Regions from separate parts of the Raoultella sp. genome, predicted to be linked through region 1. Evidence: predicted binding sites of a transcription regulator. Region 1 holds the regulator's gene; each other region holds the start of a gene.
What was found. The regulator ArgR, encoded in region 1, controls arginine synthesis, uptake and breakdown. The targets are predictions, from matches to a motif close to ANTGAATAAAAATACANT.
Positions count from the first base shown of each region.

Region 2: argC (N-acetyl-gamma-glutamyl-phosphate reductase) is a predicted target of ArgR. The motif match lies at 6,870-6,887, and genes of this name have one in related genera.
Region 3: argF (ornithine carbamoyltransferase) is a predicted target of ArgR. The motif match lies at 4,647-4,664, and genes of this name have one in related genera.

Region 1 is NZ_JBCNNS010000011.1:3,290-14,036, forward strand. It holds gene degQ (serine endoprotease DegQ) at 1-41, shown strand, start outside; gene degS (outer membrane-stress sensor serine endopeptidase DegS) at 129-1,187, shown strand; gene mdh (malate dehydrogenase) at 1,240-2,178, opposite strand; gene argR (transcriptional regulator ArgR) at 2,593-3,063, shown strand; gene yhcN (peroxide/acid stress response protein YhcN) at 3,417-3,680, shown strand; gene yhcN-B (DUF1471 family stress response protein YhcN-B) at 3,783-4,049, shown strand; gene ACZAHD_RS03160 (barstar family protein) at 4,099-4,374, opposite strand; gene aaeB (p-hydroxybenzoic acid efflux pump subunit AaeB) at 4,532-6,499, opposite strand; gene aaeA (p-hydroxybenzoic acid efflux pump subunit AaeA) at 6,505-7,437, opposite strand; gene aaeX (p-hydroxybenzoic acid efflux pump operon protein AaeX) at 7,445-7,648, opposite strand; gene aaeR (HTH-type transcriptional activator AaeR) at 7,779-8,708, shown strand; gene tldD (metalloprotease TldD) at 8,782-10,227, opposite strand; gene yhdP (AsmA2 domain-containing protein YhdP) at 10,316-10,747, opposite strand, start outside.
Region 2 is NZ_JBCNNS010000087.1:8,103-18,849, forward strand. It holds gene fsa (fructose-6-phosphate aldolase) at 1-623, opposite strand, end outside; gene ACZAHD_RS15390 (AraC family transcriptional regulator) at 834-1,685, opposite strand; gene zinT (metal-binding protein ZinT) at 1,839-2,489, shown strand; gene ppc (phosphoenolpyruvate carboxylase) at 2,764-5,415, opposite strand; gene argE (acetylornithine deacetylase) at 5,671-6,822, opposite strand; gene argC (N-acetyl-gamma-glutamyl-phosphate reductase) at 7,001-8,005, shown strand; gene argB (acetylglutamate kinase) at 8,012-8,788, shown strand; gene argH (argininosuccinate lyase) at 8,891-10,264, shown strand; partial or broken gene oxyR (DNA-binding transcriptional regulator OxyR) at 10,541-10,747, shown strand, end outside.
Region 3 is NZ_JBCNNS010000020.1:33,118-43,864, forward strand. It holds gene ACZAHD_RS05415 (beta-N-acetylhexosaminidase) at 1-690, shown strand, start outside; gene ridA (2-iminobutanoate/2-iminopropanoate deaminase) at 747-1,133, opposite strand; gene pyrI (aspartate carbamoyltransferase regulatory subunit) at 1,302-1,763, opposite strand; gene pyrB (aspartate carbamoyltransferase) at 1,778-2,713, opposite strand; gene ACZAHD_RS05435 (pyrBI operon leader peptide) at 2,716-2,775, opposite strand; gene ACZAHD_RS05440 (pyrBI operon leader peptide) at 2,750-2,854, opposite strand; gene ACZAHD_RS05445 (YhcH/YjgK/YiaL family protein) at 3,048-3,500, shown strand; gene argF (ornithine carbamoyltransferase) at 3,615-4,619, opposite strand; gene rraB (ribonuclease E inhibitor RraB) at 4,783-5,205, shown strand; gene miaE (tRNA isopentenyl-2-thiomethyl-A-37 hydroxylase MiaE) at 5,381-6,139, shown strand; gene ACZAHD_RS05465 (alpha/beta hydrolase fold domain-containing protein) at 6,180-7,202, opposite strand; gene ACZAHD_RS05470 (GNAT family N-acetyltransferase) at 7,355-7,858, opposite strand; gene ACZAHD_RS05475 (valine--tRNA ligase) at 7,979-10,747, opposite strand, start outside.

The DNA of each region.
Region 1 (10,747 bases):
TCATTCGCGGTAACGAAAGCATCTATCTGCTGCTGCGATAACACGTATTTCCGGACATCGCCCGCCGTGCGATGTCCGGATAACTCGTGCTATGCTGCGCATGTCCATCCATCAACGATACCGGTATCATGCCTGGAAAGTTTTTACGTTCTGTACTCATTGGTTTGATCGTCGGCGGCCTGCTTCTGGCCTTGATGCCTTCGCTGCGTCAATGGCATCTGTCGACGACAACCCAGTACGATAGCGCGGACGAATCGCCCGCCAGCTATAATTCTGCCGTTCGCCGCGCCGCGCCTGCGGTGGTCAACGTCTATAACCGCGCGCTGAACGGTACCAGCCATAATCAGTTGACTCTGGGTTCCGGCGTTATCATGGACCAGCGTGGCTATATCCTGACCAACAAACACGTCATCAATGATGCGGATCAGATTATTGTCGCCCTGCAGGATGGTCGCGTTTTTGAAGCCTTACTGGTTGGCTCTGACACCCTGACTGACCTGGCGGTTTTAAAAATTAACGCCAATGCCGGCCTGCCGGTCATTCCTATCAACCCGAAACGGGTCCCGCATATCGGTGATGTGGTCCTCGCGATTGGTAACCCTTACAACCTCGGTCAGACGATTACTCAAGGGATTATCAGCGCCACCGGTCGTATTGGTCTGAACCCTACCGGGCGACAAAATTTCCTGCAAACCGATGCATCAATCAACCATGGTAACTCCGGCGGCGCGCTGGTGAACTCGCTGGGCGAACTGATGGGCATCAACACACTGTCATTTGATAAAAGTAATGATGGTGAAACGCCGGAAGGGATCGGCTTTGCGATTCCCTTCCAGCTGGCAACCAAGATCATGGATAAGCTGATTCGCGATGGCCGTGTGATCCGCGGTTATATCGGTATCAGCGGCCGCGAGATTGCGCCGCTGCACGCTCAGGGCGGTGGCATCGATCAGCTGCAGGGCATTGTGGTTAATGACGTTGCCCCGGATGGTCCGGCGGCTCAGGCCGGTATCCGCGCCAATGACGTGATTATTTCGGTGAATGATAAACCGGCGGTTTCCGCCCTCGAAACCATGGACCAGGTCGCGGAAATCCGCCCCGGCTCAGAAATTCCGGTGGTTATCATGCGCGATGACAAAAAAATCACTCTGCATATTGCCGTTCAGGAATATCCGGCGACCAACTGACCGACATAAAAAAACCGGAGCCGCGGCTCCGGTTTTTTTATCGCATCGCCATTTATTTGTTGACGAAATCTTCGCCCATAGCGATATCTTTCTTCAGCGTATCCAGCATACCTTCCAGTGCCTGTTGCTCAAATGCGCTCAGCTTACCGAACGACTGACGCTCTTCGATACCGTTTTTGCCCAACAGTAATGGCTGCGAGAAGAAGCGCGCGTACTGACCATCGCCTTCAACATAAGCGCATTCGACCACGCCTTTCTCGCCCTGCATCGCACGCACTAAGGAAAGACCAAAGCGAGCGGCCGCCTGCCCCATAGAGAGCGTGGCAGAACCGCCACCTGCTTTGGCCTCAACAACTTCGGTACCAGCGTTCTGGATGCGTTTTGTCAAATCGGCGACTTCTTGCTCGCTGAAGCTCACGCCAGTAATCTGCGACAATAACGGCAGAATGGTCACGCCGGAGTGTCCGCCAATTACCGGCACTTCAACGTCGGATGCGGATTTACCTTTCAGCTCAGCCACAAAGGTATTCGAACGGATGATGTCCAGCGTAGTGACGCCAAACAGTTTGTTCTTATCGTAAACGCCCGCTTTTTTCAACACCTCTGCGGCAATGGCCACCGTCGTGTTCACCGGGTTAGTAATGATGCCAATGCAGGCTTGAGGACAGGTTTTCGCTATCTGCTGTACCAGGTTCTTCACGATACCCGCGTTAACGTTAAACAAATCGGATCGGTCCATGCCTGGTTTACGGGCTACACCAGCAGAAATCAGCACCACATCAGCCCCAACAAGCGCTGGAGTTGCGTCTTCACCGGAGAAACCTTTGATTTTTACATCGGTAGGGATATGGCTAAGATCAACCGCCACGCCCGGCGTGACCGGAGCAATGTCGTACAACGAGAGTTCTGAACCTGAAGGCAGTTGGGTCTTAAGTAGTAGGGCAAGCGCCTGGCCGATTCCACCAGCGGCGCCGAGGACTGCAACTTTCATCCTAAACTCCTTATTATGGTTAATATAGTCTTTCGTTACTCCGTCGCCTGGACCTTAATTCACAAGATGAACAATTACAATAAGTATGGTTAAAGAATGCGTTCTGGTGCGCAGCGATCCATCCGCTTTACATTTTATCCCCAAGACTGACCATCCAGCAAAAGGTAGTACCGGATCGACTGTTGGTTACAATACACCCAGTTTATTCGGCAAAACAACATCATTCTCATAACATTTGATTTACTTTTACAGCGATTTACGCCCTGTGATGAAGGCATGTTCCTTAGCAGGGTTATTTGCTAAAATATGCCCCCTTCATAACATTATTTACTTTATCCTCCCGCGGATTATTTGCATAAAAATTCATTACTATGCATAATGATGTTGTTTTTACCACCATAATTTGGGTGACTTATGCGAAGTTCGGCAAAACAAGAAGAACTGGTTAAAGCGTTTAAACTGCTGCTGAAGGAAGAAAAGTTCAGCTCTCAGGGTGAGATCGTCCAGGCGCTGCAGGAAGAAGGTTTCGATAATATCAACCAATCGAAAGTCTCCCGCATGTTGACTAAATTTGGCGCGGTTCGTACCCGTAACGCCAAAATGGAGATGGTCTATTGCCTGCCTGCCGAACTTGGCGTTCCGACGACCTCCAGCCCGCTGAAAAACCTCGTGCTCGATATCGACTATAACGATGCCGTCGTGGTTATTCGCACCAGCCCGGGGGCAGCGCAACTAATTGCTCGCCTGCTGGACTCTCTCGGAAAATCGGAAGGTATCCTCGGTAGCATTGCCGGCGATGACACCATCTTCACGACCCCGGCCAGAGGCTTCACCGTCAAAGATCTATACGACGCAATTCTCGTTCTGTTTGAACAGGAACTCTGAGGGCCTCCCCTCTGGTTCCGACCAGAGGGCCTTTTCAAAAATGTTGCATTTCTTTAACATTTAGTGTGATTTTCGGCCTCTATACATACATTTACCGAATGAACGGGCCATAAGCGCACAAAATATCAAAATATCTTATCTATATGATTTTAATCGCTATCTAAGTCTTATGTAGCGAGTAAATGACATTTCTAATTCTTATACGTTATAAAAAAGACAATTCTTTGTAATTATTTACTCGCAAAATGATTAGCAGAGTATTAATATTTTTGGTTATTAGTGTATACTTGATTTTGTGATGAGGGTCACGAAACAAAGAGCCCTCAATAACAAGATTCGACGAGGTAAACATCATGAAAATCAAAACATCTGTAGCTGAACTAAGCATCCTGTCTGTTCTGTCTTTTGGCGCTTTCGCCGCTGATTCTATCAACAGCGATCAGGCGCAAGACCGTCAGTCAATCGGTACCATTTCCGTCGGCGCGGTGAGTGCTTCCCCGATGGATATGCATGAAATGCTGAACAAGAAAGCCCAGGAAGAAGGTGCATCTTCTTATCGCATTATCGAAGCCCGTACCGGTGACCACTGGCACGCGACGGCAGAGCTTTATAAATAAGACGTAACGATTGTCGGTTACTAACTGAATACGAATAATTTCCAGCGGCCCAGGTCTATTTACAGCCTCCTGCCGCTGCAACAAATGGTTGGAGTAAAATTTATGAAACGTTCAATGATCATCGCATCCCTGGGCCTGGCCTCCGTCCTCTCCTTCGGCGCCAGCGCCGCCGTACATCAGGTCAACGAGGAACAAGCTCAAAACCTGCAGTCGCTGGGCACCATCTCTGTTTCTCAGGTAGGCAGCGCCCCGATGGATATGCGCCATGAACTGGCGGCTAAAGCCGAAAAAGAAGGCGCAAGCAGCTACCGTATTATTGAAGCCCGTACCGGCGATAGCTGGCACGCTACAGCTGAGTTGTACAAATAAACCCTCGTCGTCTTGTCCGACGACTTGCCCCCGCCTGTCGGGGGCTTTTTTATGCTTGCCGGGCGTTAAACCTTAGCTCCCCTTCCAGCTCTTCTTCCGCTTCATCAAACAGCAATATCAAGGCGCCAAAGCGCCGACGCTGTTTATCGCTTAAGTGAATAAACTCAATCTCCAGTGGCAGCGGTAGCAGACCGCCGGTTACGGCTTCCCACAATGAGTCCAGATTGTTCACCTGCTCGCGGTTGAGCGAGAAGATCCGTGAAAACTCACGATAGAAATCCTGCTGATCGGCTATATCATCAAAATCAAATGTATAGATAGTCATCGCCTACACCCTGTCAACATCGCGCTATTGCCACCCGCCAATACATCCCTGCGTACACGTGCCGGGGCTCTCTCCCGGCTTCCCTGAACGAAACGCGAATATCCCCGATGATTAAGTATAGTGATAAAAAAACCGACGCTTTAGCGTCGGTTCAGGTTTAGCTATTGGTCAATACATGCTGATACTTACGTAACATATCCACCAGCCGTCGGACCGGTTCCGTCACCGCAGGTGACGCCTCCCAGACCCGCAGTTTTTCCTGATAAACGTCCAGCTCTTCTAACAAACGAGCGAAATAATGACGTCGTTTATCATCACTGACTGCGGAAATCACATGGTCTGCGGTGCGTCGCAGCTGGCGGTGAAATGCCGACAGATCGTCGTTCACCGGCACAGGCGCATCCCGCAGACGCTGATGGGCAATAATCAGGGTCAGCGCCAGGCGGAAACGGGCGATATCACCGGGAAACTTATTCAACAGTAGGAACAACTGCCGATAAAGCGCTGGCAAATGGTTCTCTTTACGACGCGCAGTATTGGTCGTCAGCGATGAAACCGCTGCCAAAACAAACTGATTCAGCAGCACACGCCCGGTACGCGCTTGTGAATTATCCCGCACCAGCAGAATCACCATCAGCGCAAGAAAACAACCGACGATCTGGCCCAACGCGCTATCAAGAAACTGGCTGAACTGAAACTGCATCGGGTTATCCAGTACCAGAATGTTGATGGTACTCGCCAGCGCTCCCAGCGATCCCAGCCGCCGTTTTTGTACCTCAATACCGATAAAGAACGCCATCGCCGCCAGGCTGATACACAGCAACAGCATGCTCTGCTGCGTGGCGGGCATAATCACCAGGAAAAACAACGCCCCCAGTGGTAAGGCCGCCAGCGTACCGTAGAGAAAATCTATCGCCACCATTCGAGGGTTTGGCAGGCGCATGGCAAGCGACGTCACCACCGCAATCATCACCATCGCCCCGCTGCCGGAGGTCCAGCCGGTCCACAGCCAGAACAACGTCCCAAGAATGCAGGAAATGGAGGTGCGCCAGAAGTTGACCATCGCATGATGATGCTCGGCGGAACCCGCCTTTATTACCACTTCCCCCCGCAGCACTTCATCTTCAACCCGGCTAATCCTGGTATTGCCAACCACGCCGCGCTTCAACAGCAGATAGCGTGTCGCGGCGCCAACCCAGCTGTAAATCGTTACCGGCGTATTGTGCTCCCCTTTCCAGGTCAGAAAGCGGCGCATTCTTTTCAGCTGTCGATGGACATCCTGCACGGTTTCAACCGGCTCGGCAAACAGCTCACGGTAATCATTGGTCACGATTTCCGGGTGCGAATTCTGGATCAGGTACGTTTCGCAGGACTGGGTAATCAGCGTTAAAGAAAGAGTATTAATGGCCTTCAAACGCTGATTGGCCCGGGCCCAGCGCGAGGACTCCATGATAAGGTTGCCGCGCATTCCTTCCAGCGCGCTGGTCCGACGCACCAGTGCCCCCCATGCTTTATCAACCACTTCGCTATCGCCATGCGCCACGCAAAGCTGCATCAGGCGGTACTGTTCGACCAGCAGGTTATCCAGCTCAAGATCGATCTCTTTCTTAATCGAGCGAGGGGAAAATAGCAGATCCGCCATGATGGCGCTGACAATGCCCACCACAATCTCGCTACAACGCTCAACGGCAAACTGCGGCGCCAGCATCGGGTCGGTATGAATGGTGATAACAATGATAAGCGCGGTATAGCCTGCCAGCCCCCAGGCGTAGGAGTTTTCGACGCGAACCAGCGAAGAGATCCAGGTGCAGAACCCCGCCCACACACAGCACACCAGCATCATCAACAGCGGCGCGCGAATCATCAGAATGATTATCGCCAGCGCGGCAATACAGCCGATAAACGTCCCGGCGATACGCAGCATCCCACGATAGCGGATGGCGCCAGAATAAGGTTCTCCACCGGCGGCAAACGCGGGACCGGCGGTGACAATAGCCGCGGTGAGCACCGCCCAACGCGGCGTTTCCAGTTGAAAGTGGAAGCCGACAAAGAGTGCCAGCACCAGCGCGCACGCTAATTTAATCGCGAAGCGAAGGTGCCGGGGATAAATGGTGAAGATCCCCATGGCGATTAACCAAACTCACGCAGGCGCATCGCCAGTTTCTGGAAAAAGTTCACCCGGGTTGTATCACGGTCTTCTTTACCGGTAATCACTACCGTCGCGGTTGTCCCCGCTGGCCACAGATTGCCCTGCTGCTTGTCGAGTCGAATACGGACCGGCACGCGCTGAGCCAGGCGAACCCACTCAAGGTTAGAGTCCACGGAAGCCATCCCTTTGGCGTCGCTGCTGCTGCTGGCGTTGGTCACCCCGGCGGCGATGCTGTCCACCGTACCTTTAATCGAGCGACTGCTTCCCAGCGGAGTAATTTCCGCACGGTAGCCCTGACGTACTCCTTCCAGTTTGGTCTCTTCGAGGTAGGCCACCACGTAAAAGCTATCTTGTTTCACCAGTGCCACGGCTGTCGAGCCACGGGTAATAAATTCACCGTTGTAAACGTTGAGGTTAGTCACCCAACCATCGGCCGGCGAGCGGACAACTGTGCGTTCAAGATCGAGCTTAGCCAGATCCCGGCTGGCCACGGCTTTCGCCAGCTGATGTTCTACCGTTTGTAAGACGTTATTGGCCTGGTCTATCTCTTCTCGAGACATCGCCTGTACACCCAGCTTATTACGGCGGCCGGCTTCAACACGTTTTTCCTGCGCCAGAGTCTGGTAGTAGTAAACGTCGGCCTGAGCTTCTTCGAGGGCTTTCTGATAACGCGGCTGGTCAATCACAAACAAAACCTGGTCTTTCTTAACCAGCTGGTTATCCTTGATATTTACCTGCGAAATCAGCCCGGAAACATCGGGTGCGATGGCCACGATGTCGGCGCTGAATCGCGCGTCACGTGTCCAGGGAGACGCGGTGTAATAGACCCAGGCGCGAAAAATCGCGACAAATGCCAGGATAACCAGTATCACAGTGATTGCGGTACGGAAGATATTTCTTGTTAGTGTTTTCACATCGACCTCAAACGAACAAACGCGATATCAGATAAAAAAGGCAGCAATATAACGCGGTATTAAACAGTGCAGGGTGCCAGACAAAATCATAGATGCCGGTGGGAACCAGCAGTCGGTTAACCAGCCAGAAGATGGCCAGCGAGATTAGCAACTCAAAGAAGATCGGCGGAAACGACAAGCCGAAAATCACGATGACAGGAAACAGACTCATAATGACCTTGGTAAGAAGCGTACAGGTGATATGGTGAAGCGTTTATTATGTAGCTAACAATATAGTAACGTAACAATTGCAGCATGATCTATATTATGTGATCTAAATCACTTTTAAGTCAGAGTGAATAATGGAACGATTAAAACGCATGTCCGTTTTTGCCAAAGTGGTTGAACTTGGTTCATTTACCGCCACGGCACACCAGCTCCAGATGAGCGTTTCATCCATCAGCCAGACTGTCGCCAAACTGGAAGATGAACTCCAGGTGAAGCTGCTTAACCGCAGCACCCGCAGCCTTGGCTTAACAGAAGCCGGTAAGATCTATTACCAGGGCTGCCGACGAATGTTGTTCGAAGCGCAGGACGTCCATGAGCAACTGTACGCGTTTAATAATACGCCTATCGGTACGCTGCGCGTCGGCTGCTCCTCAACTATGGCACAGAATGTCCTCGCCCACATTACCGCCGGAATGCTGAAAGAGTACCCGGGTTTATCCGTCAACCTGGTCACCGGAATTCCTGCGCCGGATCTGATTGCTGACGGCCTGGATGTGGTGATCCGTGTCGGGGCATTGCAGGATTCCAGTCTCTTTTCACGCCGGCTTGGCTCGATGCCGATGGTGCTCTGCGCAGCGAAAAGCTACCTACAGCAGGCGGGCATCCCGGAAAAACCGGCCGATCTCACCAGCCATTCGTGGCTTGAGTATAGCGTGCGCCCTGATAATGAATTTGAAATTATCGCCCCGGAAGGGATCTCAACCAAACTGATCCCACAGGGCCGCTTTGTTACCAATGACCCCATGACGCTGATACGCTGGCTGACCGCAGGCGTTGGTGTGGCTTATGTCCCGCTGATGTGGGCAATCGAAGAGATCAACCGAGGCGAGCTGGAGATCCTGCTGCCAAGCTACCAGTCCGATCCTCGCCCGGTGTACGCGGTGTATACCGAAAAAGACAAGCTACCGTTGAAGGTTCAGGTCTGCATTAATTCGCTGACGGAGTATTTCGTCGAGGTGGCAAAAATTTACCAGGGGATGCACGGAAGGGGAATTTCCCGCTAGCGGCAACACCAAAGAAGGAGTGTCGCCGGTGCAGGCTGCGCCTCCACAAGATGCGGAAGCGCACTCAAAACACTCAGGCGGTTCCGCCAACGGTAAGGTTATCGACTCTCAGCGTCGGTTGGCCAACGCCTACCGGCACGCTCTGGCCCTCTTTACCGCACACGCCGACACCGCTATCAAGCTTCAGATCGTTACCAACCATGGAAATTTGCTGCATCGCTTCAATCCCGGAACCGATCAGAGTCGCGCCCTTCACCGCTTTCGTGACCTTACCTTTTTCGATCAGGTAGGCTTCTGAAGTGGAGAACACAAACTTACCGGAGGTGATATCGACCTGACCGCCGCCAAAGTTAGGGGCATAGATACCATAATCAACCGATTCAATAATTTCCTGCGGCGTCGATTTACCTGCCAGCATGTAGGTATTCGTCATACGCGGCATCGGCAGATGGGCGTACGACTCGCGACGACCGTTACCGGTCGGGGCAACCCCCATCAGGCGCGCGTTGAGTTTGTCCTGCATGTAGCCTTTCAGGATACCGTTCTCAATCAGTACGTTGTACTGGCCCGGCGTCCCTTCGTCATCAACGGCCAACGAGCCGCGGCGATTGGCAATGGTGCCATCATCCACTACGGTGCACAATTCGGAAGCCACCAGCTCCCCCATATGGCCGCTGAACACCGAGGTACCGCGACGGTTGAAATCGCCTTCCAGGCCGTGCCCTACCGCTTCATGCAGCAACACGCCGGGCCAGCCCGCACCCAGCACCACCGGCAGCATGCCCGCCGGGGCGGCAACGGCAGACAAATTCACCAGCGCCATACGTACCGCTTCTTTCGCCCAGGCATCGGCACGGACTTCACCCCCTTCGGCTGCCAGGAAATAATCATAGCCAAAACGTCCGCCGCCGCCGCTGGAGCCGCGTTCGCGTTTACCGTCGTCTTCCACCAGCACACTGACTGACAGACGCACCAGCGGACGAACGTCCGCCGCTAATGTACCATCGGTCGCGGCAACCAAAATCAATTCATATACACCGCTCAGGCTGGCGGACACTTCCTGTACGCGTTTATCAGCGGCGCGAGCGGCTTTATCGACGCGACGCAGAATATCCAGTTTCTCTTCGCGGCTCATACTTTGTAGCGGATCGATACTGGTATACAGAGTGCTGTATTCTACCGCTCCCAGGGTGCGCACTTTGCCGTCACCGCTATCGCGCACGATGGTGCGGGCCGCCTGCACGCTCTGTTCCAGCGCCAGCCGGCTGATTTGGTCGGCATAAGCAAAACCCGTTTTCTCGCCACTGACCGCACGCACGCCGACGCCCTGGTCAATATTGTACGAACCATCTTTAATGATGCTGTCTTCCAGAACCCAAGATTCGTGATAGCTCGACTGAAAATAGAGGTCGCCGTAATCCAGACGGCGCTCGGCCAACTGGCCAAGAATGGCAAAAAGATCCTGATGATTCAGGCCATTTGCTGACAGTAATTGTTCACTTACCAGGTTCAGGCTCATCGTTATGCTACTCGTTTGTTGCCGCACGTCAGGCGGAAATAAAAAACGCTATCCATTGAGAGTGCGGTAATTCCCCGCAATCGTCAAATCATTGCTTTTTGTCGCTGCGCGCCTGGCGTAGGACTTCATTGATCTGCGGCTGATCGATAGTGCCAGTGATGCGATAACGCAGGATAGAGACTTTGTTCCACAGCGGCCCCAGCACTTTACTGGCGGCAAACACCGCGGCGCCAACTATTGGGTTAATCACAAACGCGGTCGCCACACCAACGGTCGCCGAAATTTCCGGGGCCACGACGGCCTGCATATCAAGCTGGCGGCGTACCAGGTCAACCGAGCCCTTCATGGCGATATCCGCCTCGAGGCCATCCACCAGCGTATCATCCGTATTCAGCACGCCGTCTTTAATCCATGCCGTGCTGTTGATCGAGTCAAAGTAGAAGCCTTCACTAAAAGTATCGCTAAAGTCGAAACGCAGCTTACGCAGTAGCGCATCGACGCTCAACAGACGCAACAACTG
Region 2 (10,747 bases), on a different contig from region 1:
TCAAACTTCTCTATGGCTGACTCTACCGCGGGGGTGCCGAGCATTTGTTGCGCTACATCTAAGGGAAGGGTGATAGCTTCACAGCCGGCCAGCAGGCAATCCAGCGCCTGACGCGAAGTTTTAAAGCTGGCGGCCAGCACTTTGCTCCCTGGCGCGTGTTGCTCCAGCAGGGATTGCAACTCCTGCACCATGCGAATACCGTCCCCTCCCTGGGCATCGACGCGGTTGACGTAAGGGGCAACATATTTTGCGCCCGCCAGCGCTGCCAGCAGCCCCTGCGCGGCGCTATAGACCGCGGTACCCAGCGTTGGGATACCTTCTTTTTTCAGTAATTTGATAGCGGCGAGGCCTTCAGCGGTGACCGGGATTTTAACCACGATGCCTGGAACGGCGTTACTTAGCCGTTTGGCTTCCGCCACCATGCCCTCAGCCTCGCGGCTCATAGTCTGGGCAAACAGCGTTCCAGCGGGACCGACGGCCTTTTGCAGGCGCGGGAGAACATCCCAGATCGGCGTTTTGCCTGCGGCGATAATGCTCGGGTTGGTGGTCACTCCGGCTAACGGATAGATGCGTGCCAAACGTTCAACTTCTGCTACGTTCGCGGTGTCCAGATAGAGTTTCATAGCCTTTCCTCAATGCTCAATTCAGTGATGTTGAGGTAAGAATACGGCTTCTCCTCGGCGGGTCGCCAGATGACAAATTTGCCAAAAACTGGATAAATGTACGCATTGCGGGTAAGGATGATTTAGATCACGTTTTCCAGCTATATCTGGCGTATCCGGGCTGGATGATCATAAAAATGCGGGGCTTACTTACAAAAATCTAGTTTCTGCTTAGCGTGGTTTCTCCGTCAACTGGCTGTGGTACTGGCGGCGGTACTCGGAGGGGGAACGCTCGGTATTCTTGCGAAACAGACGGCAGAAATAGTTGCTGTCGACAAAACCACAGGCGTGAGCGACATCTTTAATTTTCATGTCGTGACCTTTTAACAGCATACGGGCCTGCTCAAGCCGGATGTGATTCAGATACTCGTTAAACCCCATGGGTCCACATTTCTGGAACAGATGGGAGAGATAGTTTGGCGAGAGATAAAATTGCTGTGCCACCGATTCGCGGGTTAGTGGTCCGGCAAAGTGAGCGTCGATATATTTGCGGATCGCCTCAAAGAGCGCCTGACTTCGTGAGGCAGTTTGCACCTGGCTGCCAAGCAGATCGGCGCAATGGCTCAGCAAGCTGATAACGATAAATCTCGCGGTGTGTTGTTCCTGCGGTTGCATCTGCATCTCATTGAGCGCCTGAAGCAGGAAGGAGCCCGTCCGGGGGCCGCGGCGTGGTAACTGAAGCTTATCCTCAACATTCAACGTACTGCCGTTCCAGCGCGTCAGAGTGAGCTCTATCTGCTGCTTGCCAAATACAATACTCAGGACAGTACAGGATAACTGCCAATGGGGAGAATGCCATCCGCCAGCGGGAATAAACAGCACGTCGTGCCGCGACAGCACGGGCGGATCGGCTTTGATACCGGCATCGTGAAGCTGTCCTTCAAGAATGATTTCGAGGCGTGGGAAATCAACCTTCTCCACGTTACCAGAAGCCGGGCGGTTGTCGTTGGTAAAGCGGATATGCCCGATCGTTGCCGGGTTTTTGATTAAAGCGTCGATGTGTTGGTTGAGATCGATATCCATTCTTGCTCCGTAAAAGACGCCACGTTTTTATCATACCGTACAGCGAGGAAAGGGTAAAAGTCAGCGGGCAAAGAGGGAGGAACAGTATTGCAGATTATGTGTGATATGTTATATCGTAACGCATTATTGCAAATGTTAACTCAGGAGAGAGTGATGACCAAAAAGATTTCTGCCCTTGCGCTGGGTATTGGCATGTTGTTAGCCAGTGCACAGACCTTTGCCCATGGTCACCATAGCCATGGCCCCGCGTTAACGGAGGCGGAGGTTAAGGCCAGCGAGGGTATTTTTGCCGATACAGATGTTAAAGATCGGGCGCTAAGCGACTGGGACGGGATCTGGCAGTCGGTGAATCCGTATCTGCTGAATGGCGATTTGGATCCGGTACTGGAGCAAAAAGCCAAAAAAGCGGGCGGCAAGAGCGTGGCGGAATATCGGGAATATTACAAGAAAGGGTATGCCACCGATGTGGACCAGATTGGGATCGAAGATAACATGATGGAGTTCCACGTTGGCAAGACTGTTAATGCCTGTAAATATACCTATTCCGGCTATAAGATCCTGACCTATGTTTCCGGCAAGAAGGGGGTGCGTTACCTGTTCGAATGCCAGCAGGCGGAGTCAAAAGCGCCGAAATTTGTTCAGTTCAGCGATCATATTATCGGACCGCGCAAATCACAACATTTCCACATCTTTATGGGCAATGACTCGCAGGAGGCGTTACTGAAAGAAATGGATAACTGGCCGACATATTATCCCTATGCTCTGCATAAAGAGCAGATTGTCGACGAAATGCTGCACCACTAGTAAAAATCCGCCTTCATAGAAGGCGGCATTGATTTCGCCCCATAGGGGCGTACCAAAATCCTTAAAAAAAAGCCTCTGCCAGTTCTGTAAGATTTAAATCCAATGACAGTAAGGCAGAGCCAAAACCTGTTGCTGACCACGCCCACAAGACGTGGTTTTCAGTTATCAATAAAAATCCCCGGTCACGTGATGCTGACCGGGGAAAGCGTAACCGGATAAGGCGCTATCCGGTTTTTTCCCGATAAACAGAGTGTGACCGGGAACGGCTGAGAAATTAGCCCGTGTTGCGCATACCTGCGGCAACGCCCGCAATCGTGACCATCAGCGCTTGTTCGACGCGCGGATCCGGCTCTTTACCTTCGGCTTCCGCCAGACGCGAACGGTGCAGCAGTTCAGCCTGCAGGACGTTCAGTGGGTCGGTATAGATGTTACGCAGTTGGATAGACTCGGCGATCCATGGCAGATCGGCCATCAGATGTGAGTCGTTAGCAATCGCCAGCACGACGTTGATGTCGGCAGACAGCAGCTTGCGTAGCTCTTTACCCAGCGTCCACAGCTCCGATTTCACCAGGCGCTGATCGTAGTACTCCGCCAGCCACAGGTCAGCTTTCGAGAAGACCATCTCCAGCATGCCGAGGCGGGTGGAGAAGAACGGCCAGTCGCGGCACATTGCTTCCAGTTCACTCTGCTTACCCCCTTCGACCACTTTCTGTAGCGCCGCGCCAGCACCTAACCAGGCGGGCAGCATCAGGCGGTTCTGTGTCCAGGCGAAGATCCACGGAATGGCGCGCAGCGATTCGACACCGCCGGTTGGGCGACGTTTTGCCGGACGCGAACCTAACGGCAGTTTACCTAACTCCTGCTCCGGGGTGGCGGAGCGGAAGTAAGGCACGAAATCTTTATTTTCACGTACATAGCCACGGTACATTTTACAAGAGACATCGGATAGCTCGGCCATGATATCGCGCCACTCTGCTTTTGGTTCCGGCGGTGGAAGCAGGTTGGCTTCCAGAATCGCGCTGGTATAGAGCGACAGGCTGCTGATAGTGACTTCCGGCAAACCATACTTAAAGCGGATCATCTCACCCTGTTCAGTGACGCGCAGGCCACCTTTCAGACTTCCCGGAGGCTGCGAAAGCAGCGCCGCGTGCGCTGGTGCGCCGCCGCGACCGATAGAACCCCCGCGGCCGTGGAACAGCGTGAGTTCAATACCGGCTTTTTCGCAGGTTTTGATCAACGCATCCTGCGCCTGGTATTGCGCCCAGGAAGCAGCCATCACGCCGGCATCTTTTGCTGAGTCAGAATAGCCAATCATGACCATCTGTTTGCCCTGGATAAAGCCGCGATACCAGTCGATATTCAGCAATTGGGTCATGACGTCGTTGGCGTTGTTCAGGTCATCCAGGGTTTCGAACAGCGGTGCAACCGGCAAGGCGAAGCCGATACCGGCCTCTTTCAGCAGCAGATGAACCGCCAGCACGTCGGATGGGGTCTTCGCCATGGAGATCACGTAGGCGGCGATAGATCCGCGTGGCGCTTCGGCGATCACTTTGCAGGTGTCGAGCACTTCGCGGGTTTCATTGCTTGGCTCCCAGTGACGCGGCAGCAGCGGACGTTTAGAGTTTAGTTCGCGGATCAGGAATGCCTGTTTGTCGGCTTCTGACCAGCTTTCGTAATCGCCGATACCGAGATAACGAGTCATCTCCCCCAGCGCTTCGGTATGGCGGGTGCTTTCCTGGCGGATATCGATACGTACCAGCGGTACGCCAAACGATTTCACGCGGCGCAGGGTATCGAGCAGTTCACCGTTGGCAATAATGCCCATGCCGCAGGACTGCAGTGACTTATAGCAGGCGTAAAGCGGCTCCCACAGCTGTTCGTTCTGAGTAATCAGGCCGGCAGGTTTCGGCAGCTTCTGCCCTTTCAGGCGAGCTTCCAGCCAGGCCTGCGTTTCCATCAGCTGGGTACGCATCTTTTTCATCAGATAACGATACGGTTCCTGCTCGCCTTCCGGGCCAGCCAGCTCCCGCACTTCATCGGTACACTCGACCATCGACAGTTCGGAAATCAGCAGTTGAATATCTTTCAGGAACAGGTCGGTTGCTTTCCAGCGGCTCAGCAGCAGCACGTGGCGGGTAATATCGGCGGTGACATTCGGGTTGCCATCGCGGTCGCCGCCCATCCAGGAGGTGAAGCGCACCGGGACGAAGTCCACCGGCAACTGATAACCGAGGTTCTCTTCCAGCTGTTCGTTCAGCTCGCGCAGGTAGTTTGGAACACCTTCCCACAGGCTGTTTTCAACAACGGCAAAACCCCATTTTGCTTCGTCCACCGGTGTCGGGCGGTATTTACGGATCTCATCTGTATGCCATGACTGGGCAATCAGCTGGCGCAGACGGCGCATCAGCTGGTGGTGCTCGTAGTCAGCGATATCTTTGTTATCAAGCTGCTTCAGGCAGTTGTTTACTTCCACCATTTTGTGGATCAGCGTACGGCGGGTGATCTCGGTGGGGTGAGCGGTGAGTACCAGCTCCAGAGAGAGGGATTCTACCGCTTTTTTAATGGTGTCTTCGCTGAGATGAGGCTGCTCTTTAAGCTTTCTCAGGGTACGGGCAATCACTTCCGGATTGCTGGCCGCTTCGCCATTTGGCGAAATACTGTGGTATTGCTCAGCGGTATTGGCCAGGTTCAGAAACTGACTGAAGGCGCGCGCTACCGGCAGCAGCTCGTCGTTGGACAAGTTTTGCAGAGTGGTGAGCAATTCCTTGCGATTGGCTTCATTGCCGGCGCGAGAGGATTTGGACAATTTACGGATAGTTTCGACACGATCAAGAATGTTCTCTCCCAGAGCATCCTTGATGGTATCGCCTAGCACCTTACCGAGCATACTGACATTACTACGCAAAGCGGAATATTGTTCGTTCATGTTACCCCAGACACCCCATCTCATTTTATTTTGTTATACCCGGCACTCTGCAACGTTGAGCGGCGGATAAGCAGCCGTCTTTTATAAAGCCACGTAAAAACCCCCACGTCAATTGCTGCGAAATCGCTTCAGCAAACGAATAAATGGCGGCAATTTACGAAATTTAATTCAGACGTCGTCTGATAAGTGTTGCTTATTAAAATGTGACCAGAATCACCGTCCCGCCCCAGTAAAAGAGGCGGGATCCGCAGGCTTTTAGTGCCAGCAGAAATGGTGGACAACCTGTGTAATAAGCTCCCGGGTTGGCTTGATAAAGCGGGTTTCCAGATATTCATCCGGTTGGTGGGCCTGATTAATGGAGCCAGGACCTAAAACCAGCGTCGGGCAGAGCGTCTGGATAAACGGGGCTTCGGTACAGTAGTTCACAACTTCAGTTTGTGCGCCGAGTAGTTTTTCAACGACCTGCACCAGCCGGTGGTCTGGCGGACATTCGTAGCCTGGAATTGGCGGATGCAGCTCGGAGATGGTCAGGCGGCCCGGCCAGCGCTCGCTAACCGGTGCCAGTGCTTCATCCAGCAGTCCGTTAAGATCGTTGAGTGTCATACCCGGAAGCGGGCGAATATCCATATGCAACTCGCAGCAGGCGCAGATGCGGTTTGACGCGTCACCGCCATGGAGAGCCCCGAGGTTGAGCGTCGGATACGGTACAGTGAAGGCATCGTAGTGATAGCGCTCTTTCAGCGAGTCGCGCAACTGCATGATGCGACCAATAGCATCGTGCATCAGCTCAATGGCGTTGACGCCACGCGCCGGATCGCTGGAGTGTCCAGACTGTCCCTGGATACGAATAGCGTTGGACATATGGCCTTTGTGCGCGCGTACCGGCTGCAGAGAGGTCGGTTCGCCGATGATAGCGCAATCAGGGCGCAACAGAGTTGTTTCGGCAAAGTAACGGGCGCCGGCCATGCTGGTCTCTTCATCGGCGGTCGCCAGGATGTAGAGCGGTTTTTTCAACTGACTCACATTGACATCGCGCAGGGCATCAAGAATAAAGGCAAAAAAACCTTTCATGTCGGCGGTGCCGAGGCCGTACAGTTTGTTTTCGTGCTCGGTGAGGGTGAAAGGATCGCGGGTCCAGCGGCCGTCATCAAAGGGAACGGTATCGGTATGTCCGGCAAGGAGCAGGCCGCCAGCGCCGTGGCCGCTACTGGCCAGCATATTGAATTTATTGCGCGTATCCGGCACCGGCTGCACTTCGACATTGAAGCCAATTTCGCGGAACCAGCCGGCAAGTAAATTGATTAAAGTCTCATTACTTTGATCCAGCGCCTCTTCGGTTGCACTGATGGAAGGTGTGGCGATCAATGCGCGGTAAATCTCGATAAATGGGGGTAAATTGTTTTTCATTGTTGACACACCTCGAGTCATGATAGTATCAATATTCATGCATTATTTATGAATAAAAATACATTATCGTTGAGCGTAAGAAAACCCATAAAATGTAGGGAAAGTGCTTACGGCTTAACAGGGTGAGGAAGATAAATGCTTCCTGGACAAATATGACGTAAGAAGGTGAAGAGCCCCGATGTTGAAGACGCTGATTGTGGGTGCCAGCGGTTATGCCGGCGCAGAGCTAGTGACCTATATAAATCGCCATCCTCATATGACCATAACCGCTTTGACGGTCTCCGCGCAAAGCAATGATGCAGGGAAATTAATTTCCGATTTGCATCCGCAGCTGAAAGGCATTGTGGATTTACCGCTGCAGCCGATGTCAGATATCAGCGAATTTAGCGACGGGGTGGATGTTGTCTTCCTCGCTACCGCCCATGAAGTGAGTCACGACCTGGCGCCGCAGTTCCTGGCCGCAGGCTGCGTGGTGTTCGACTTATCCGGCGCCTTCCGCGTCAACGACGCTGCGTTCTACGAAAAATATTACGGCTTTACTCATCAGCATCCGGCTCTGCTTGAGCAGGCAGTGTATGGTCTGGCTGAGTGGAGCGTCGACAAACTGAAAGAGGCGAATTTGGTTGCCGTACCGGGCTGCTATCCGACGGCGGCTCAGCTGTCTCTGAAGCCGCTGATCGATGCGGACCTGCTGGATCTTACCCAGTGGCCGGTGATCAACGCGACCAGCGGCGTCAGCGGTGCGGGTCGTAAGGCGGCCATCGGCAATAGCTTCTGTGAAGTCAGCCTGCAGCCGTATGGCGTGTTCAACCATCGCCACCACCCGGAAATCTCGACTCATCTGGGCGCAGAGGTGATTTTTACGCCTCATCTTGGCAACTTTAAACGTGGGATTCTGGAAACCATTACCTGCCGCCTGAAGCCAGGCGTCAGCAAAGAGCAGGTTGCCAGGGTGTTCCAGCAGGCGTATGCCGATAAGCCATTGGTCCGTTTATACGATAAAAGCGTGCCCGCATTGAAAAACGTCGTAGGTCTGCCATTCTGTGATATCGGTTTTGCGGTTCAGGGCCAGCATATTATCGTGGTGGCTGCGGAAGATAACCTGCTGAAAGGCGCGGCAGCACAGGCAGTACAGTGCGCGAATATTCGTTTCGGCTTCGCTGAAACGCAGTCTCTTATTTAAGGTGTGATGATGAACCCATTAATTATCAAACTCGGCGGCGTTTTACTCGACAGCGAAGAAGCGCTGGAGCGTTTGTTTACCGCGCTGGTCAATTATCGTGAAACGCATCATCGTCCGCTGGTTATTGTTCACGGCGGCGGCTGTGTGGTGGATGAGCTGATGAAGCAGCTCAACCTGCCGGTGAACAAGAAAAATGGTCTGCGGGTGACGCCTGCGGATCAGATCGACATTATTACCGGTGCGCTGGCGGGAACCGCGAATAAGACGCTGCTGGCATGGGCGAAGAAACACCATATTATGTCCGTTGGCCTGTTCCTTGGCGATGGTGACAGCGTGAAGGTCACTCAGCTTGATGAAGATCTGGGCCACGTTGGCCTGGCGCAGCCGGGATCGCCGGCGCTGATTAACACCCTGCTGGCCGGCGGCTACCTGCCGGTAGTCAGTTCGATCGGCGTGACCGATGAAGGAGAGCTGATGAACGTGAATGCTGACCAGGCGGCCACTGCGCTGGCGGCGACCCTCGGCGCGGATCTGATTCTGCTTTCCGATGTCAGCGGTATTCTCGATGGTAAAGGCCAGCGTATCGCGGAGATGACCGCGGCGAAGGCGGAGCAGCTGATCGAACAAGGCATTATCACTGACGGCATGATCGTGAAGGTGAATGCCGCGCTGGATGCGGCGCGCGCGCTGGGACGCCCAGTGGATATCGCCTCCTGGCGTCACGCGGAACAGCTGCCGGCATTGTTTAATGGCACGCCGATCGGCACGCGTATTCTGGCTTAATATTTTATGCCCGGCGGCGTATTGTTTGCCGGGCCTACAAGACTGTAGGTCGGGTTAGCGAAGCGTCACCCGGCAGAACTAAACGAATGTAAGGAAATGGTTATGGCACTTTGGGGCGGGCGTTTTACTCAGGCAGCAGATCAGCGGTTCAAGCAGTTCAACGACTCTTTGCGCTTCGACTACCGCCTGGCGGAGCAGGATATCGTTGGCTCTGTTGCCTGGTCTAAAGCGCTGGTGACGGTGGGCGTGCTGAGTGCCGCTGAGCAGCAGCAGCTGGAAGAGGCGCTCAGCGTGCTGCTGGAAGAGGTGCGGGCGAATCCGAAGCAAATTCTTGCAAGCGATGCCGAAGATATCCATAGCTGGGTGGAAGGTAAACTGATCGACAAAGTGGGCCAGTTGGGTAAGAAATTGCATACCGGGCGTAGCCGTAACGACCAGGTCGCAACCGATCTGAAGCTGTGGTGTAAAGATACGGTCGCGGAGCTGCTCTCTGCGAATCGCCAGCTGCAAAGCGCGCTGGTGGATACGGCGCAGAATAACCAGGACGCCGTGATGCCGGGTTATACCCATCTGCAGCGTGCGCAACCGGTGACGTTCGCCCACTGGTGTCTGGCCTACGTTGAGATGCTGGCGCGCGATGAAAGCCGTTTGCAGGATACCCTCAAGCGTCTGGACGTCAGCCCTCTGGGCTGCGGTGCGCTGGCGGGTACCGCCTATGATATCGATCGTGAGCAGTTGGCGGACTGGCTGGGTTTTGCTTCGGCGACCCGCAATAGCCTGGACAGCGTATCCGATCGCGACCATGTGCTGGAACTGCTCTCCGATGCGTCGATTGGCATGGTTCATCTGTCGCGTTTCGCCGAAGACCTGATTTTCTTTAATACGGGCGAAGCCGGTTTTATTGAATTATCCGATCGTGTCACCTCCGGTTCTTCGCTGATGCCGCAGAAAAAGAACCCGGATGCGCTCGAACTTATCCGCGGAAAATGTGGCCGCGTGCAGGGTGCGCTGACCGGGATGATGATGACGTTGAAAGGCCTGCCGCTGGCTTACAACAAAGATATGCAGGAAGACAAAGAAGGGCTGTTCGACGCGCTCGATACCTGGCTCGATTGCCTGAATATGGCGACGCTGGTGCTGGATGGCATTCAGGTTAAGCGTCCGCGTTGTGAAGAGGCGGCGCAGCAAGGTTATGCGAATGCGACTGAACTTGCGGATTACCTGGTTGCGAAAGGTGTACCGTTCCGTGAAGCACACCATATCGTTGGGGAAGCGGTTGTGGAAGCGATTGCCCAGAGCAAACCACTGGAAGATCTGGCGCTGGCCGACCTGCAGAAGTTTAGCGGCGTGATTGCTGACGATGTCTATCCGGTTCTGTCGCTGCAGTCTTGCCTGGATAAGCGTTCGGCAAAAGGCGGCGTCTCGCCGAAGCAGGTTGTCCAGGCGATTGCTGACGCCAAACGGCGTCTGGCGTAAATCTTCGCTTTTCGCGGGTAAGACTAACGAGATAAGCGATAAAACAGGCTCGGGCTCTACCCGGGCTTTTTTATGCAAAAAAAAGCGGACACAAGGTCCGCAAAAGTTCACGTTGGCTTTAGTTGTTTTGTCAGGGAATATGCTGAGGCGATATCGTGATTTACCGACTTTCGCCTTGTTTCTGGGTTTATTATTGAACAGAAAACTTGATAGGGATAATCGTTGGTTGCTATGCTATCTATCGCCATGAACTATCATGGCGACGGAGGATGAATAATGAATATTCGCGATCTTGAATACCTGGTTGCGCTAGCCGAGCACCGCCACTTCCGACGCGCGGCGGACTCCTGCCACGTCAGCCAACCCACGCTTAGCGGACAAATCCGCAAGCTGGAGGATGAACTTGGGGTCATGTTGCTGGAGCGCACCAGCCGTAAGGTGCTGTTTACCCAGGCCGGACTGTTGCTGGTGGATCAGGCGCGT
Region 3 (10,747 bases), on a different contig from region 1:
CTGGATATTAAACTCTGGCCGCGGGCCTTTGCGGTGGCGGAGCGGTTATGGTCGGCGCAGGATGTCAACGACAGCGATAACATGTATCAGCGGCTACAGGCAATAGACAGTTGGTCTACAGTGTCGGTTGGCCTGCAGCAACATACCCAGCAACTGGTGCAGTTCACGCGCTTAGCCAATGGCAGCAGCACGCTGCCGCTGCAAATTCTCGCTCAGGCGCTGGAGCCGGCGCACTACCACACCCGCCAGCATCTGAAATTCCAGGCTAATCATTATCATCTGTTTGAGCCGCTGAACCGCCTCGCTGATGCGCTACCGGCGGAAAGTCCCACCATACGCAACCTCGATCGTTGGGCGGCGCGTTTGATCAGTGATGCTGAAGACAGCGAAAGCGCGGATGCGCTGCGCCATATTTTTACCCTTTGGCAAAATAATATCGCCGATGCCCAGGGGCTGACGGAAAACAGCTATCAGCTGGCGGCGATAAAACCGGTGGTGGCGCAGGTGGATAAGCTGGCGACGCTGGGGATACGGTTGACCGATCTGGTGGCGCGTCAGGGAACCCTGGATGATAAAGAGTATGCCTCGGTTCAGGCGCAACTGGACGAAGCGGCGAAAACGCAGGATGAGCTGGTGATTGCGGCGGTATATCCGCTGGAGAAACTACTGCGGGCGACGAAGGTTGAGTAGTGAAACGCCCTCACCCGGCGCAGCGATCAAGGTGCGTGGGTGAGGGGATGCGAGGCTTAGCGACGGATCGCGATCGCTTCGATCTCGATCTTCACATCTTTCGGCAGGCGAGCGACTTCAACACAGGAGCGCGCAGGGAAGGTCGCGTGATGTTCGGTGAAGAACGCTTCATAAGCGGCATTCACGGTGGCGAAGTCGTTCAGATCTTTAACGAACACGGTGGTTTTAACAATATCGCCGACTTTCAGGCCTGCGGCTTCAACGATAGCTTTGACGTTGTCCAGAGACTGACGCGCCTGAGCGGTGACATCTTCCGGCACGCTACCGGTTTTCGGATCGACGGGGATCTGACCGGAAGTGATGATCATGCTGCCCAGATCAACACCCTGAACATACGGGCCGATTGCTGCCGGGGCATTTTCCGTCGCGATAGTTTTAGACATGAGTTCTCCTGAATAACAGCATTATTAAATAGGGACGCAAAATCCTTCGAGTTGCATCGACGCGGCAAGGGGGAAAGCGCCCGCATGGCCGACAAAGAAACAGCTTGAAGGATAGCGCGTATGGAACCCGGCCATTATAGGTAGCCGGGTGGCCAATACCAACCTCAATTAGTTCGCCAGAACCACATAATGCGAAAACTCTTTTTCACAATATTTGCACTTCAGCGCGATATCGTTTTCGCGCTTTTTCACCGCAAAGCTTGAGGAAACCGGCTCGGCATGGCTGATACAGTTGCTGTTCGGGCAGACCAGCACGCTGTTAATCCGTTCCGGCAGATTAGGGCGTGACTTACCAACCACTTCATAATTATCGATGCGGTTGACCGTCGCATGCGGCGCATACAGCGCCAGCTGGTTCACCTGTTCGTCGGTCAGGAAGGTATTCTCGATTTTGACCAGGTCCTTGCGGCCCATTTCACCTGACGGCAGGTTCAGACCGATGGTGATACGCTGATCGGTTTCGGTCAGTTTGAATAATGTCAGCAGCTTAAAGCCCACCTGCGCAGGGATGTGGTCGATGACGGTGCCACGTTTAATGGCTTCTACCTGCAGTTTATTATCGTGTGTCATGGTCGTTTCCCCCTTTACAGAGCCAGCTCGCGATTCAGTACCAGTGCCAGTAACGCCTGGCGTGCGAAGATGCCGTTGCCGGCCTGCTGGAAGTACCAGGCGTGCGGCGTTTTATCGACATCGGTGGTGATTTCATCAATGCGCGGCAGCGGGTGCAGCACTTTCATATTGTGACGGGCGCCTTCGAGGTCGGCGGCGCGCAGGACAAACTGTGCTTTCACATTAGCGTATTCCGACGGGTCAAGGCGCTCTTTCTGCACGCGTGTCATGTACAGAATATCCAGCTCTCCCATCACTTCATCAATGGCGCTGTGCACACTCCAGGCAATCCCTTTCTCATCCAGCATATCGAGGATGTACTGCGGCATCGCCAGCGCATCCGGGGCGATAAAGTAGAAGCGGTTGCCGTTAAATTTCGCCAGCGCCTGGGTCAGCGAATGGACGGTGCGGCCATATTTGAGGTCACCGACCATTGCGACGTTGAGGTTTTCCAGACGGCCCTGAGTTTCCTGGATGGTGAAGAGATCCAGCAGGGTCTGTGTCGGGTGCTGGTTAGCGCCGTCGCCGGCGTTGAGGACCGGGACCCCGCCAGAAAATTCGGTCGCCAGACGCGAAGCCCCTTCCTGCGGGTGGCGCATCACGATGGCATCGACGTAGGTACTGATGACCGAAATGGTGTCGGCCAGGGTTTCCCCTTTTTTGCCCAGCGAAGTGTTGTTGCTGTCGGAAAAGCCCACCACGCTGGCGCCAAGGCGGTGCATCGACGTTTCAAACGACAGACGGGTACGGGTGGAGGCTTCAAAGAAACAGCTGGCGATAACCTTATACTTCAGCAGTTCCGGCTGTGGGTTCGCTTTCAGTTTTGCAGCGGTTGCCAGGACCAGTTCGAGGTCTTCCCGGCTGAGATCGTTTATGGAAATGATATGTTTTTGATATAGCGGGTTAGCCATGTTTATCTCCTGACGCCTGGGCAAAAAAAAAGCCCCTTAAATAAGGGGCTTCGAGAATTCATTGAGCAACGGAAAGAAAAACGCTACGCCAGCGCCTGTGTTCAGACGCGGTAAGACAGAATGTCGTACGCAGTAGACCATGCTTCCTCCCGGCAAATCGACCGGCATTATACGCAGCTCAAATTTCGGATCAAGCGATTAGTACACAAACAAGAAAACGATTGCTTCGATAAGCCTGCGTCAGCGCAAAAAACCGCAAAAAAGATGTGGTATGGCAGTGTGAAGGGGCGTATAAAAACAAAAATGAAAAGCTGTTTTATCTTTGAGGGGTATTATGTTCGTTGGTCACATTCATCATCTGCAGGCCTGGCTACCGGACGCGTTGCGTCAGGCGATTGAACACGTTAATGCGCACGTGAGCGAAGAGACGCTGCCCGGCAAATACGATATTGACGGTAATAACGTGTTTTATATGATTTCGGAAGATACGACCGAACCTCTTGCCGCCCGTCGCGCGGAATACCACACACGCTATCTGGATATCCAGATTGTGCTCCGCGGTCAGGAGGCTATGACCTTCAGCACCCGGCCTGCCGGCGCACCGGACATTGACTGGCTGGCGGACAGAGATATTGCGTTTCTGTCTGCTGGTGAACAGGAGAAAACCGTCGTGCTGAACGAGGGCGATTTTGTGGTCTTTTACCCGGGAGAAGTGCATAAGCCGCTGTGTGCCGTGGGTGAACCGGCCAAAGTGCGTAAGGCGGTAGTGAAGATCCTGATGGCGTAAAAAAATCCCCCGGGCTGCGGCAGGCGCCTTGCCCGGGCTACAGATCCGTGCGGTTTGGGGGCGGGTAGCCCGGATAAGCGCAGCGCAATCCGGGAACAGGCCGCGAGAGAACGACTATTTACTGAGTGTCGCCACCATCACCGCTTTGATGGTATGCATCCGGTTTTCCGCCTGATCGAAGACGATGCTTGCCGGCGACTCGAAGACCTCGTCAGTCACTTCCATGCCGCCATGCAGGCCATATTCCGCCGCCATCTGCTGACCAAGGGTCGTTTGATCGTCATGGAACGCGGGCAGGCAGTGCAGAAACTTCACCTGTGGATTACCGGTCAGCGCCATCATCTCGCTATTCACCTGATAAGCGCGCAGTAACGCAATGCGCTCCGCCCATTTCTCTTTGGCTTCGCCCATCGAGACCCACACGTCGGTGTAGATAAAGTCCGCCCCTTTCACGCCTGCCGCGATATCTTCGGTCAGAGTGATGTTGCCACCGTTTTTCTGTGCCAGCGCCCGGCATTCCGCCACCAGATTCTCTTCGGGCCAACATGCTGTCGGAGCAACCAGGCGCAGATCCAGTCCGGTCAACGCCGCAGCTTCGAGCATCGAGTTGCCCATGTTGTTGCGGGCGTCGCCAACATACACCAAAGTCATTTCGTTAAAGGCTTTCCCCGGCAGATGCTCTTGCATGGTCAATAAATCCGCCAGCAACTGGGTGGGATGAAACTCGTTGGTCAGACCGTTCCACACCGGTACGCCGGCATAGCTGGCAAGTGTCTCGACAATCTCTTGTCCATGGCCGCGATACTGAATGCCGTCATACATCCGGCCCAGCACGCGGGCGGTATCTTTAATTGATTCTTTATGGCCTATCTGGCTGCCGCTTGGCCCGAGATAGGTGACGCGGGCACCCTGATCAAATGCGGCAACTTCGAAAGAGCATCGGGTACGGGTAGAGTCTTTTTCGAAGATGAGCGCGATGTTTTTTCCAGCCAGATGCTGGATTTCAATACCGTTTTTTTTATCGGTTTTCAGTCTGGTCGCCAGCTTCAGCAGGTCGGTGATTTCTGCAGGGGTAAAATCGAGTAACTTCAAAAAATGCTTCTGATAAAACGCGGACATAATTCCCTCACATGGCTTAAGCTCTATATTGAATTAAAATTCAATTTATATGTATGAATATTCATTTGCAACCCCGTTGCACAAATCTTTCTCGCAAAGGTGGAGGCAATCTCGGCGGTATGTGACAATAGATGTATCTGCCGCACATTATGAGGAACGAGCCATGGCAAACCCGGAACTACTGGAAGAACAGCGTGAAGAAACGCGTCTGATTATCGAAGAGCTGCTCGAAGACGGCAGCGATCCGGACGCGCTGTACACGATTGAACACCATCTCTCTGCCGATGACTTCGAAACGCTGGAGAAAGTGGCTGTCGAGGCCTTCAAGCTGGGTTACGAAGTGACCGAGCCGGAAGAGCTGGAAGTGGAAGAAGGTGAAGTGGTTATCTGCTGTGACATCCTGAGTGAAAGTGCCCTGAAGGTAGAGCTGATTGATGACCAGGTTGAGCAACTGATGACTCTGGCGGAAAAATTCGGCGTCGAATATGACGGTTGGGGCACGTACTATGAAGACCCGAACGGCGAAGATGGTGATGAAGATGACGACGATTTCGTCGATGAAGACGATGACGGCGTTCGCCACTAAGTAAATCCGCACGTCATCCTGCAGGCCGCGTCTTTGCTGGCTACACACAGAAACCCCGGTGACATCTTTCTCTATGTTGTCGGGATTTTCGTCTCGTTATACCCTGAACAATAATATTGTGTCTGTTTGGATACGGTAACGGCCAGCAGCCGTTACCGTATAGCAAGGAACTTCAATGGACTACCCGCAAATACTCTCCCCGGTACATGATTTCCTGCACTGCCCAACGCCACAGGCGTGGATTGATGAAGCCCGTAAGCCGGAAAATCTCCCGTTGCTGCTGACCGATCATATGGTCTGTGAGCTAAAAGCGGCACAAAACGCGCTGCTGCTGGTGCGTAAATATGTCGCTGATAAAGAAGGGGCCGACGAGCTGCTGGCCTGCCTGAAGCCGTATGAGGACTTTACCTACCGCTGGGGTCCCGAGCCGGATTTCGTCGCGCTGCATAAACGGATTAATAAAAGCACTATGCCGCAGACCGACGATCCCTGGTGCCGTCAGTTGGTGGACAGCATGGTGCTGCTGATTAAAGAAGAGCTGCACCATTTCTGGCAGGTGCGGGAAATAATGCTGGCCCACGATATCCCGTACGTCAAAATCACCGCCAGTCAGTATGCCCGTGGGTTACGCAGAGAGGTGCGTTCCCACGAACCGGTGATGCTCATCGATAAGCTGATTTGCGGAGCCTATATCGAAGCGCGCTCCTGCGAGCGCTTTGCCGCGCTGGCGCCGTGGCTGAATGACGATCTGCAAAAGTTCTATCTGTCGCTGCTACGCTCCGAAGCGCGGCACTATCAGGACTATCTGGATTTGGCGCAACAGATTGCCGAAGAGGATATCAGTGAACGTATTCACCAGCTTGGCGAGGCGGAGGCGGCGCTGATTAACGCGCCCGAGGCGGAGTTTCGTTTTCACAGCGGCGTGCCCGCCTGAGCGTCAGGCCGCAGCTTCACCGCCGCGGCCTGACGATCCATTACAGATTGGCGTTTTTATCTTTCTCTGCTGTCGCGGCGGCTTTGGGCGCGCCGAGGGTGGTTTTAAACCAGTTCACTACCCGTTCAATAACCGGCTTCTGATACCAGCTGTCATCGCCGTGCTCCGCGCCTTCCAGCAGCACGTAATCGGCCGGATTATCCTCTTTCTTCAGGGCGCGATAGAGCTGTTGACTTTGTACCGGTGAAACCAGGGTGTCGGCGCTGCCGTGCATAATTAAAAATGGCGGCTTTTTACCGCTGATATGGCCCATCGGGCTGGCAGCCAGCGCTTTTTGCGGGTCACTGGTAATCGTCGCTCCCGGCCAGTCGCGAAAGGCGCTACCGTGGACCAGCAGCGCTTCAGTGACTGCAGGTGACTGGTGCACTTTTTGAATCGCCTGCGGAAAACCTTCGCCGATATTCAACAGGTTCGAAATACCGTACAGCGTGGCGGCGGCCTGCACGTCCGATGATTGCGCCAGGTTATCGCCACGATCGAACGTTTTGTCGCCATTGGTGAGCGCCAGCATTTGTGCCATATAGCCGCCAGCGGAATCCCCGAGGACGCCAATACGCGACGGATCTATACCGTACTCCGCGGCATGTTCGCGCAGATAGCGAACGGCGGCTTTACCATCGATAACCGGGGCCGGGAAGGTATCGGGAACCGTACGGTATTCCGCCGCCGCGACGACGAATCCCGCCGACGCCAGCGCCATACGCATCTCGATAAACTTATTCCAGGCCGCGCTGGTGAAACCGCCGCCGGGGAAATAGACGATTGCCGGTTTCAGATCGCCGTTACGCGGCACCAGTAAAGACATATGCAGTTGACGAACGGCGACGGTACTTTTTACCTGGCTATATACGATATCGTTGAGCGCATCGATACGGCCCCGGGTTTTTTCCACACGGATGACCTGAGCGCCTTCGGTATTGCCAGCAATTTCGGCGGCGTTAACGCTGGAAGCCATACCGGCAAGTATCATGCTGCCGGTGAGCAGGAGGGAGAGTTTTTTCATTATGTTCTATCCTGAGCAAGGCCTGCCGCGGCGGCAGGCTAAAAGATCCAATGCTCGAATAGTGTATTAGCGAAAACTTGCGGTGAATAACGCTCTTTTTGCATGAGAATCATGCATTTTTTCGATTAATCCGCGTTGCCGTTTTGCTGGCGCTACAGCACTTTCAGCATCCTGACTTCGCAGTCAACGTGGCCGGTGCAACCCAGCGGCCCGTCGATATGTTCGAAGCCCAGGCGCTCATATAGCCCGACGGCTTCTTTCAGGAAAGCGGTGGTTTCCAGATAGCAGCGTTTGAAACCCTGCTCGCGGGCATAATCTAACGCCAGCAGTGCCAGCTTTTTCGCCAGCCCCTGGCCACGGGCAGAGGTCATAAAGTACATTTTCTGGAGTTCGCAGATATCCGGTTCGCTATGCGCCAGCGGAGCAATGCCGCCGCCGCCGACTACCCGACCATCCTGTTCAACCACCCAATAGGCGGAGCCCGGCTGGCTGTAGAGCTCAAAAAGCTCATCGAGGTTGGGGTCTGCTACGGTGTAGCCCTTATCGGCCGTCAGCCCGTATTCCGCGGAAACCTGGCGGATAACGTTGGCGATAGCAGCATTGTCTTCAGCGGTGATGCGGCGCAGCGACGCCGTAACGGTCGCGATCGTATTCATACGATTACTCATAGCAAAAAATGACGGATGGTGTTGTTAATAACATCGCGAGCGGGGGGAGCGCAAGCGGGTATCGCGGATAAAAACGCCCCTTGCCTGAGCAGGCAAGGGGCGGGAGGATTACAGCGCGGCGATGACCGCCTGCTGTTCGATCAGTTTACTTTTCGCTTCGGCATAACCGTCCAGCTTCTCACGCTCTTTGGCGATCACCGCTTCCGGTGCGCGGGCGACAAAACCTTCGTTAGCCAGTTTGCTTTCGATACGACTGATTTCACCGTCGATCTTCGCCACTTCTTTCGCCAGACGCGCCAGCTCATCTTCTTTGTTGATGAGACCTGCCATCGGGATCAGCAGTTCGGCGCCGTCGATGATTTTGGTGACGGAAACCGGACCTTTGTCGTCGGCTGATAGCACGGTGATGCTTTCCAGACGCGCCATGGACTGCAGGAAGTTCTGGTTGTCGGTCACGCGACGCTGAGCGTCGGCGCTGCAACCGCGCAGCAGCAGTTCGAGTGGTTTGCCCGGGGCAATGTTCATTTCCGCACGGATATTACGTACGGCAATGATCGCCTGCTTCAGCCATTCGGTATCGGCCAGCGCCGCTTCATCAACCTGAGCCGCATCGTAAGCCGGGAACGGCTGCAGCATGATGGTGTCCGCATTGATACCAACGATGGTTTTCACACGCTGCCAGATGGTTTCAGTGATGAACGGAATGATCGGGTGCGCCAGACGCAGCAGACCTTCCAGCACGCTCACCAGGGTATGACGCGTGCCGCGCAGTTCCGCTTCAGAACCGCCGGTCATCACCGGTTTCGTCAGCTCCAGGTACCAGTCGCAGAACTGGTTCCAGGTGAACTCATACAGGATCCCCGCGGCGATATCGAAGCGGAAGTTATCCAGCGCTTCGCGGTACGCTTTCACGGTCTGGTTGAATTCGGCAAGGATCCAACGGTCCGCCAGCGACAGCACTTTCTCGCCGCCGTTGAAGCCGCAGTCCTGATCTTCGGTGTTCATCAGCACGAAACGGCTGGCGTTCCATAGCTTGTTACAGAAGTTACGGTAACCCTCCAGACGCTTCATGTCCCAGTTGATATCGCGGCCGGTGGAGGCCAGCGCCGCCAGGGTGAAGCGCAGGGCGTCGGTGCCGTGCGGCTCGATACCGTTCGGGAACTGTTTCTCGGTGCGTTTGGCGATTTTCTCCGCCAGCTGCGGTTGCATCATGTTGCCGGTACGTTTCTCCAGCAACTCTGGCAGGGAGATGCCGTCAACCATATCCAGCGGGTCAATCACGTTGCCCTTGGATTTGGACATCTTCTGGCCTTCGTCGTCACGAATCAGACCGGTCATGTAGACGGTATGGAACGGTACCTGCGGCTTGCCGTTTTCATCTTTGATGAAGTGCATGGTCATCATGATCATGCGGGCAATCCAGAAGAAGATAATGTCGAAACCGGAGACCATCACGCTGGTCGGGTGGAACTGACGCAGCGCGTCGGTGTTTTCTGGCCAGCCGAGGGTGGAGAAGGTCCACAGCGCGGAGGAGAACCAGGTATCCAGAACGTCTTCATCCTGACGCAGCGCGACGTCGGCGCTCAGGTTATTCTCCTGGCGCACTTCGTCTTCGGTGCGGCCCACGTAGACGTTGCCTTCGTTGTCATACCATGCCGGGATTCGGTGACCCCACCACAGCTGACGGGAGATACACCAGTCCTGAATATCGCGCATCCAGGAGAAATACATGTTTTCGTACTGCTTCGGTACGAACTGGATGTCGCCGTTTTCAACCGCTTCTACGGCAGGCTTCGCCAGCACATCGGCACGCACGTACCACTGGTCGGTCAGCATCGGCTCGATCACCACACCGCCACGGTCGCCGTAGGGCACGGTCAGATCGTGAGGTTTGATCTCTTCGAGCAGTCCGAGCGCATCAATGGCCGCCACAACAGCTTTACGCGCAGCGAAACGCTCCAGCTTCTGGAACTCAGCCGGGATCTCTGCGGAGTAAACGTCGGACTCTTCGCCTTTGGTGTCGTACACCTGCGCGCTTTCGCGGATGTCACCGTCAAAGGTCAGGATGTTGATCATCGGCAGGGCGTGACGTTTTCCGACTTCATAGTCGTTAAAGTCGTGCGCCGGGGTGATTTTCACGCAGCCGGTGCCTTTTTCCATGTCAGCGTGTTCGTCGCCGACGATCGGAATGCGGCGGTTGATCAGCGGCAGCACCACGAACTTGCCGATCAAATCTTTGTAACGCGGATCTTCCGGGTTAACGGCCACGCCAGTGTCGCCCAGCAGGGTTTCCGGACGGGTGGTCGCCACCACCAGATAATCTTTACCGTCGGTGGTTTTCGCACCGTCGGCCAGCGGGTAGCGGATATGCCACATGGAGCCTTTAGACTCGCGGTTTTCCACTTCCAGATCGGAGATGGCGGTGCGCAGTTTCGGGTCCCAGTTGACCAGGCGTTTGCCGCGGTAAATCAGGTCTTCTTTGTACAGGCGAACAAAGACTTCTTTTACGGCGTTGGAGAGACCTTCATCCATGGTGAAGCGCTCGCGCTCCCAGTCCACAGAGTTGCCGAGACGACGCATCTGACGGGTAATGGTGCCGCCGGATTCCGCTTTCCACTGCCAGATTTTATCGATAAAGGCGTCGCGGCCGTAGTCGTGGCGAGTTTTCCCTTCTTCTGCGGCAATCTTACGCTCAACCACCATCTGGGTCGCGATACCCGCGTGGTCGGTACCGGCCTGCCACAGGGTATTTTTACCCTGCATACGCTGGTAGCGAATCATGGTATCCATGATGGTTTGCTGGAAAGCATGACCCATATGCAAACTGCCGGTGACGTTCGGCGGCGGGATCATGATGCAGAAGCTCTCCTGGCTTTC